2 regions of the Pseudomonas sp. PvP027 genome follow, and region 2 is predicted to be linked to the other one. Evidence: riboswitches for the same ligand, from Rfam matches in the RefSeq annotation. Region 2 holds a riboswitch; the other holds the start of a gene.
The links. A riboswitch is a leader RNA that binds a small molecule or an ion and turns the genes downstream of it on or off. The one in region 2 is predicted to bind cobalamin.
Positions count from the first base shown of each region.

Region 1 (3,401 bases), 780 kb from region 2:
TGATCGGCAGGCGACCACTGCTGGCTTCGATCACCTTGACCGCAGGCGGCAGCTCCTCGGCAACTTCGGCACGCACTGTCGCCAGACCTTCGGCGTCGATCATGTCGGCCTTGTTGAGGATCACCAGATCGGCGCTGGCCAGTTGATCGGCAAACAGTTCGTGCAGCGGCGACTCGTGGTCCAGGTTGGGATCGAGCTTGCGCTGCGCATCGACCTGATCCGGGAAGGCGGCAAAGGTACCGGCCAGTACCGCCGGGCTGTCGACCACCGTGATCACCGCATCGACTGTGCAGGCGTTGCGGATTTCCGGCCACTGAAAAGCCTGGACCAGCGGCTTGGGCAGTGCCAGCCCCGAGGTTTCGATCAGGATATGGTCCAGGTCACCACGGCGCGCGACCAGTTCGCGCATGACCGGAAAGAACTCTTCCTGCACGGTGCAGCACAGGCAGCCGTTGGCCAACTCGTACACCCGGCCGTTGGCTTCTTCTTCGGTGCAGCCGATCGTGCACTGCTTGAGGATTTCTCCATCGATGCCCAGCTCGCCGAACTCATTGACGATGACCGCGATGCGCCGCCCTTCGGCGTTGTCGAGCATGTGCCGCAACAGGGTGGTCTTGCCCGAGCCGAGGAAGCCGGTAACGATGGTGACGGGAAGCTTGGCCAGTGTTTTCATCAGGTGCCCTTTGGCAATGCGGCGGGCAAACAGGACGAGAACCGCATGCATGACACGCGGATCGGATCGCCACCGGATCACCCCGCCCGGTTGTAGTGAGAATTCTCGGAGGCCGCGGCATGCGTGGCCCGTTCGAGGCAGGTCTCCTGGCTCACGGCGGCGTGCGGCAGGCAATGAACAACGTGCCGACACGCATTCATTGCGCCTTCCCGCCGCAGCAGTGGCTGTGCAATGAACATGACCGTTTACAGTTGCGGGGGCAGCTGCGGCATGTACCGCATTCCCGTCTTAGCTCCACTGGGTGATGTTTTACCCAGGGAGAACCTCGAACTAGCAAGGCTACGCAGTGACTGCAGACAGGTCAATCGTTCAGATTGACGCTGCCCCGCCGCCCATGCTCTCCTGTGCGCCTTGTTTCGGGTGCCCCTCACGGGGTGAAACGGGAAACCGGTGCGCTCGTGTTGTCGAGCAAGTCCGGTGCTGCCCCCGCAACGGTAAGCGAGAGTAGGTCTGATCCACTGTGCCGCTGGCATGGGAAGGTGACCTTGCAGGCTTTGACGCACTGACGTCGCGGCCCCTCGCGAGCCCGGAGACCGGCCCGATATGCTTGCAATGACAAACCCGCGGTGGGCGGGCGCAGTTGAAACCTCCGGCGTCTGCCGGCAGGTTCTCTTGCGCGTGGCCCGCTTGCCAATCATCAAGAGGGAACGCCATGTCGACCATCAGCAGCCACGCCGCCGCGCCCAGCTCCACACGCACTCAACGCCTGACAGCCGCCATCAGCGCTGCGCTTCTCGGCGCCTGCCTGGTGTACTTCGCCGGTTTCTCGCACATTGCGGCCGTGCACAATGCGGCACACGACACCCGTCACAGCGCTGCCTTTCCTTGCCATTGAGGGCGACACAATGTTCAAGCGAATCGCCTACACCGCAGGTTTCACCGGCCTGCTCGCCGCCCTGCTGCTGACCCTGCTGCAAAGCCTGTGGGTGGTGCCGCTGATCCAGCAGGCCGAGACCTACGAAAACGCACCTGCCGAGCAACTGCATCAGCACGCGGACGGCGCGATGGCCGAACACAGTCATGCCCATGACGAAGCGGCCTGGGAACCTGAAAACGGCTGGCAGCGTGTGCTGTCCACCACCGGCGGTAACCTGGTGGTCGCGGTGGGCTTCGCCCTGATGCTTGCCGGGCTCTACACCCTGCGCGCGCCAGGTCGCACCGTGCACGGCGCATGGTGGGGGCTGGCCGGTTTTGCGGTGTTTGTACTGGCCCCGACCTTTGGCCTGCCACCCGAACTCCCGGGCACAGCCGCCGCCGAGCTGAGTCAGCGTCAGTTGTGGTGGCTCGGCGCCGCCGCATCGACTGCCGCCGGGCTGGCCTTGCTGGTGTTCGGTCAGAACTGGCTGCTCAAAGCACTGGGTGTGGCCATTCTGCTCGTCCCGCATGTGCTCGGCGCGCCACAGCCGCTGGTCCACGAAAGCCTGGCCCCCGAGGCGCTGGAAGCGCAGTTCATGATTGCCTCGCTGCTCACCAACGCGCTGTTCTGGGTCGCGCTTGGATTGATCAGTGCCTGGCTGTTCCGCAGAAACGATGTGCACAACGACAATGTCGACCTGCATCAGGCCTGATCCAGCGACGCCTCAACCCGGCGCAGCACTGGTGGCCGGGCTGGGCTGTCGGCGCGGCTGTTCGGCTGCGCTGTTGCGCGACCTGCTCGAGCAGAGCCTGCAGGCACTTGGTCTGGAAATTGGCCAGGTGACCGCACTCGCGTCCATCGACCTGAAAGAAACCGAGCCCGGCCTGCTTGAGCTGGCCGGGCAACTGGCAGTGCCACTGGTGTGCTTCAACGCCGCGCAACTGGTAGCGTGGGAACTGCACCTCACCCACCGTTCTGCGCAGGTCTTCCAGAACACTGGCTGTCATGGCGTCGCCGAGGGTTCGGCCCTGGCCCTGGCGGCGCAACTGGGAGACGGTACGGCGACCCTGCTGATCGAACGGCAGAAAAGCGCGCAGGCCACATTTGCCTTGGCAATCAGCCCTGCGCACAGCGGATAATCTCCTCCGCGCTCATTCACTCCGGAGAATTCATTGACTGTCTATTTCATCGGCGCCGGCCCTGGCGATCCCGAGCTGATCACCGTCAAGGGCCAACGCCTGATCCGCAGCTGCCCGATCATTATCTACGCAGGCTCGCTGGTGCCCCGCGCCGTGCTGGAAGGTCATCAGGCCGTGCAGGTAACCAACAGCGCCGAGCTGCATCTGGAGCAGATCATCGATCTGATCAAGGACGCCCACGCACACGGCCAGGATGTGGCGCGCGTGCATTCCGGAGACCCAAGCCTGTATGGCGCTATCGGCGAGCAGATCCGCCATCTGCGCGAACTGGACATTCCGTTCGAAATCATTCCGGGGGTGACCGCAAGCGCTGCCTGCGCTGCACTGTTGGGCGTAGAGCTGACCCTGCCGGACGTTTCGCAGAGCGTGATTCTGACCCGCTATGCCGACAAGACCTCAATGCCCAGCGGCGAGGAACTGGCCAGTCTGGCCAGCCATCGGGCAACCATGGCGATTCATCTGGGGGTTAACAACCTGCAGCGGATCGTTGAAGAGCTCGTGCCACATTACGGCACCGACTGCCCGATTGCCGTGGTGCACCGCGCCAGCTGGCCGGATCAGGACTGGGCCATTGGCACGCTGGCGGATATTCAGGAAAAGGTGCAGGCCAAGG
Region 1 is NZ_JAFIBK010000001.1:5,671,553-5,674,953, reverse strand. Features, by position in the region: gene cobW (cobalamin biosynthesis protein CobW) at 1-673, opposite strand, end outside; cobalamin riboswitch at 792-1,016, opposite strand; cobalamin riboswitch at 1,075-1,290, shown strand; gene JOE33_RS24730 (CbtB domain-containing protein) at 1,386-1,568, shown strand; gene JOE33_RS24725 (CbtA family protein) at 1,579-2,301, shown strand; gene JOE33_RS24720 (cobalamin biosynthesis protein) at 2,279-2,728, shown strand; gene cobM (precorrin-4 C(11)-methyltransferase) at 2,762-3,401, shown strand, end outside.
Region 1: linked by a shared signal. The riboswitch ahead of JOE33_RS24730 (CbtB domain-containing protein) and the one ahead of cobO (cob(I)yrinic acid a,c-diamide adenosyltransferase) in region 2 are both predicted to bind cobalamin.

Region 2 (3,401 bases):
ATCCTGCCGCGCAATAACGGGTCGCTGATGCGGATGAAGCGCCACGGCTGCATGAGCCCGACGCTGGGAGCCTGATGCGCGGCCGCCAGCACGCGTGCCAGCAGTTCGGGCTCGACCGTGCCGCCGATGAAGTGGCGCATGTCGCGACGTTCGGCGATAGCGCGGTACACCGCAGCCCGCTCTTCGGGGCTGAACGCTTGCTCGGTCATGGTTTGAACAGCGCCGCTATCGCCAGGGGGCAGGAAGGAAAATAGAAATGCACATAGGACGCGGTCAGGCGACCCAGGCGATAAACCGCTTCTGCGCCGCGCCCGCCATTGGGGCTGACGCCACGGGCAATCGGCTGCAGCTCGGTGCTGGTCAGCGAATGGTGATAGGTGTGACCGTGCAGCGTGCCCTCGGGCAGCTCGACGGCTTGCAAGGCCAGCGCGGCCAGACGCTTCTGCATGACCGCTTCACCGGACAGCAAGCCGACCAGTTCGACGCGCACGCCCTCGACATCGGTCAAGGCTTCGAGCAAATAGAGCATGCCCCCGCACTCGGCCAGAATCGGCTTGCCGGCTATATGGTGAGCCCTGATCGAAGCCTGCATCGTGCCGTTGACGGCCAGCGCAACGTGGTGCAGCTCCGGGTAGCCACCTGGCAGGTACAGGCTGTCGGCGTCGGGCAGCTGGCGATCATGGATCGGCGAGAAGAAACTCAGCTCGGCGCCCATATTCCTCAGCAGGTCCAGGCTCGCGCCATACAGAAAGGCGAAGGCTTCGTCGCGCGCGATGGCAATGCGTACGCCGCGCAGCAGCGGCTCGACCTGAACCGGGTCGGGCGCCGTGAAGGTCACGGCCGGCGGCAAGGCCACTTCACACGTACTGGCCAGCGCCGCAGCGGCCATGTCCAGACGCACGTCCAGATCGTTGAGCTCACTGGCCTGGACCAGCCCCAGATGACGGCTGGGCAGTTCGAAGCCGACTTCCCGGGACAGTGCGCCGTACCAGCGCAGGCCTTCGGTCAGGCTGTTCTCCAGCAACTGCGCATGGCGTACCGTGCCGACGCGATTGGCCAGCACGCCGGCAAACGGCAGATCAGGCTGATAGCGCGCCAGACCAAGCGCCAGTGCGCCAAACGTCTGCGCCATGGCCGTGCCGTCGATCACACCGAGCACCGGCACGCCAAAATGCCGGGCCAGGTCGGCGCTCGACGGCGTGCCATCGAACAGGCCCATGACCCCTTCGATCAGAATCAGGTCCGCCTCGCCGGCCGCTTCCCACAACAGGCGACGGCTTTCATCGGCGCCGACCATCCACATGTCCAGCTGATAGACCGGCGCGCCACTGGCCCGCTCGAGAATCATCGGGTCGAGAAAGTCCGGTCCGCACTTGAAGACCCGAACCTTGCGCCCCTGGTTGCGGTGCAGGCGTGCCAGTGCAGCGGTCACCGTGGTTTTGCCTTGCCCGGAGGCAGGCGCAGCGATCAATACCGCCGGACAATCACGCGGGGCTCTCATTGCAATGTGCTCAATGATGAAGGGTTCACAGCTCGATACCTTTCTGCGCACGAATACCGGCCTGAAACGCGTGCTTGACCACGCCGATCTCGGAAACGGTATCGGCCAGGTCGATCAATTCGGGTTTGGCACCGCGGCCAGTCACCAACACATGCTGCATCGGCGGACGGGCCTGCAGGTCGCTCAGCACCTGTTCAAGGTCGAGGTAGCCATGTTTCAGGGCGATGTTCAGTTCGTCGAGCACCACCAGACCAATGGCCGGATCGCGAAGCATTTCCCGAGACACGGCCCAGGCGGCTTCAGCGGCGGCGATGTCGCGCTGGCGATCCTGGGTTTCCCAGGTGAAGCCCTCGCCCATCACGTGATAGCGCACCTGCTCGGGGAAACGGCGGAAAAACATTTCTTCGCCCGTGCTGTTACGGCCCTTGATGAACTGCACCACACCACACTGCATGTCGTGACCCATGGCTCGGGCGAGCATGCCGAATGCAGAGCTGCTCTTGCCCTTGCCATTGCCGGTCAATACCAGCAGCAGGCCGCACTCGTTGGGCGAGCTGGCAATACGCTCGTCCATGACGGCTTTCTTGCGCAGCATGCGCGCCAGATGGCGTTCGTCGCGTTCGGGGGATTCGTTCATCTGGGTTCTCCGCTCGGGGCAGGCGACAACAGACGGAAGGACAGCACTGGACAGCACGGCAACGCCCTGCACAGAACATCACCCTCCGTGATGCCATTGAGTGATTCAGGCCGGTCTCCGGGCTCATGAGCGGGTCACCCCGGCTGTGCGCCTTCCCATGTCGAAACACAGTGGCGTCAGGCACAGCCTTGACTCATTTACCGTTGCGGGGGCAGCGCCGGGATCGGATCTGTCGACCCACACCGGCTTCCCTGTTTCACTCTGCCAATCGAGGATTGCAGAGCACCTGAAACAAACCGCGAAGGGTAGAGGGTTGGGCCGGGAGCGTCAATCGACACCGTCGCCGCGGAACGTGATTGAACCTAGCGGGTTGGCGACGCCTCTATCAGTTACTGGACCACGCCCTTGTTTATGGAGATCGATCATGTTCAAACTCAGACCCCACTATGCAGTGTTGCTTCTGGTCGCCGGCGGCCTCGCTGCCTGCGGCGAGTCGTCGACCCTGCAAGTCTCGGATGGAACAGGCCCCTCGCCCAAGCTGCCGGAGCCCAACAAGACGCTGATCCCGACCGTCAACATCGCACCCGCCGTAGGCTGGGAAAAAGGCGCCAAGCCGGTTGCTGCGCCGGGCACACAAGTGGCTGCATTCGCCGAGAACCTCGACCACCCGCGCTGGCTGTATGTGCTGCCCAACGGTGACGTGCTGGTGGCGGAAACCAATTCGCCTGCCAAACCGGATGATTCCAAGGGCATCCGCGGCTGGGTGATGGAGAAAGTCATGGGCCGCGCCGGTGCCGGTGTGCCCAGCGCCAACCGCATTACCTTGCTGCGCGACGTGGACAAGGACGGTATTGCAGAGACCCGCACGGTTTTCCTGCAAAACCTCAATTCGCCGTTCGGCATGACCCTGGTGGGCAACAAGCTGTATGTCGCCGACACCGACCGCCTGATCAGCTTCCCGTATGAATCCGGGCAGACCTCGATCAGCGCGCAGGCGACCAAGGTAGTCGACTTGCCAGGCGGCACGCTCAATCACCACTGGACCAAGAACGTCATCGCCAGCAAGGATGGCAGCAAGCTGTACGTGACCGTGGGTTCCAACAGCAACGTGGCCGAGAACGGCATGGACAAGGAAGAAGGTCGTGCAGCGATCTGGGAAGTGGACGCGGCGACCGGCAACCACCGGATCTTCGCTTCCGGCCTGCGCAACCCCAACGGCATGGATTGGGAACCGAAGACCGGCAAGCTGTGGACAGCGGTCAA
Region 2 is NZ_JAFIBK010000001.1:4,893,487-4,896,887, reverse strand. Features, by position in the region: gene bluB (5,6-dimethylbenzimidazole synthase) at 1-209, opposite strand, end outside; gene JOE33_RS21230 (cobyrinate a,c-diamide synthase) at 206-1,501, opposite strand; gene cobO (cob(I)yrinic acid a,c-diamide adenosyltransferase) at 1,527-2,138, opposite strand; cobalamin riboswitch at 2,229-2,443, opposite strand; gene JOE33_RS21220 (sorbosone dehydrogenase family protein) at 2,563-3,401, shown strand, end outside.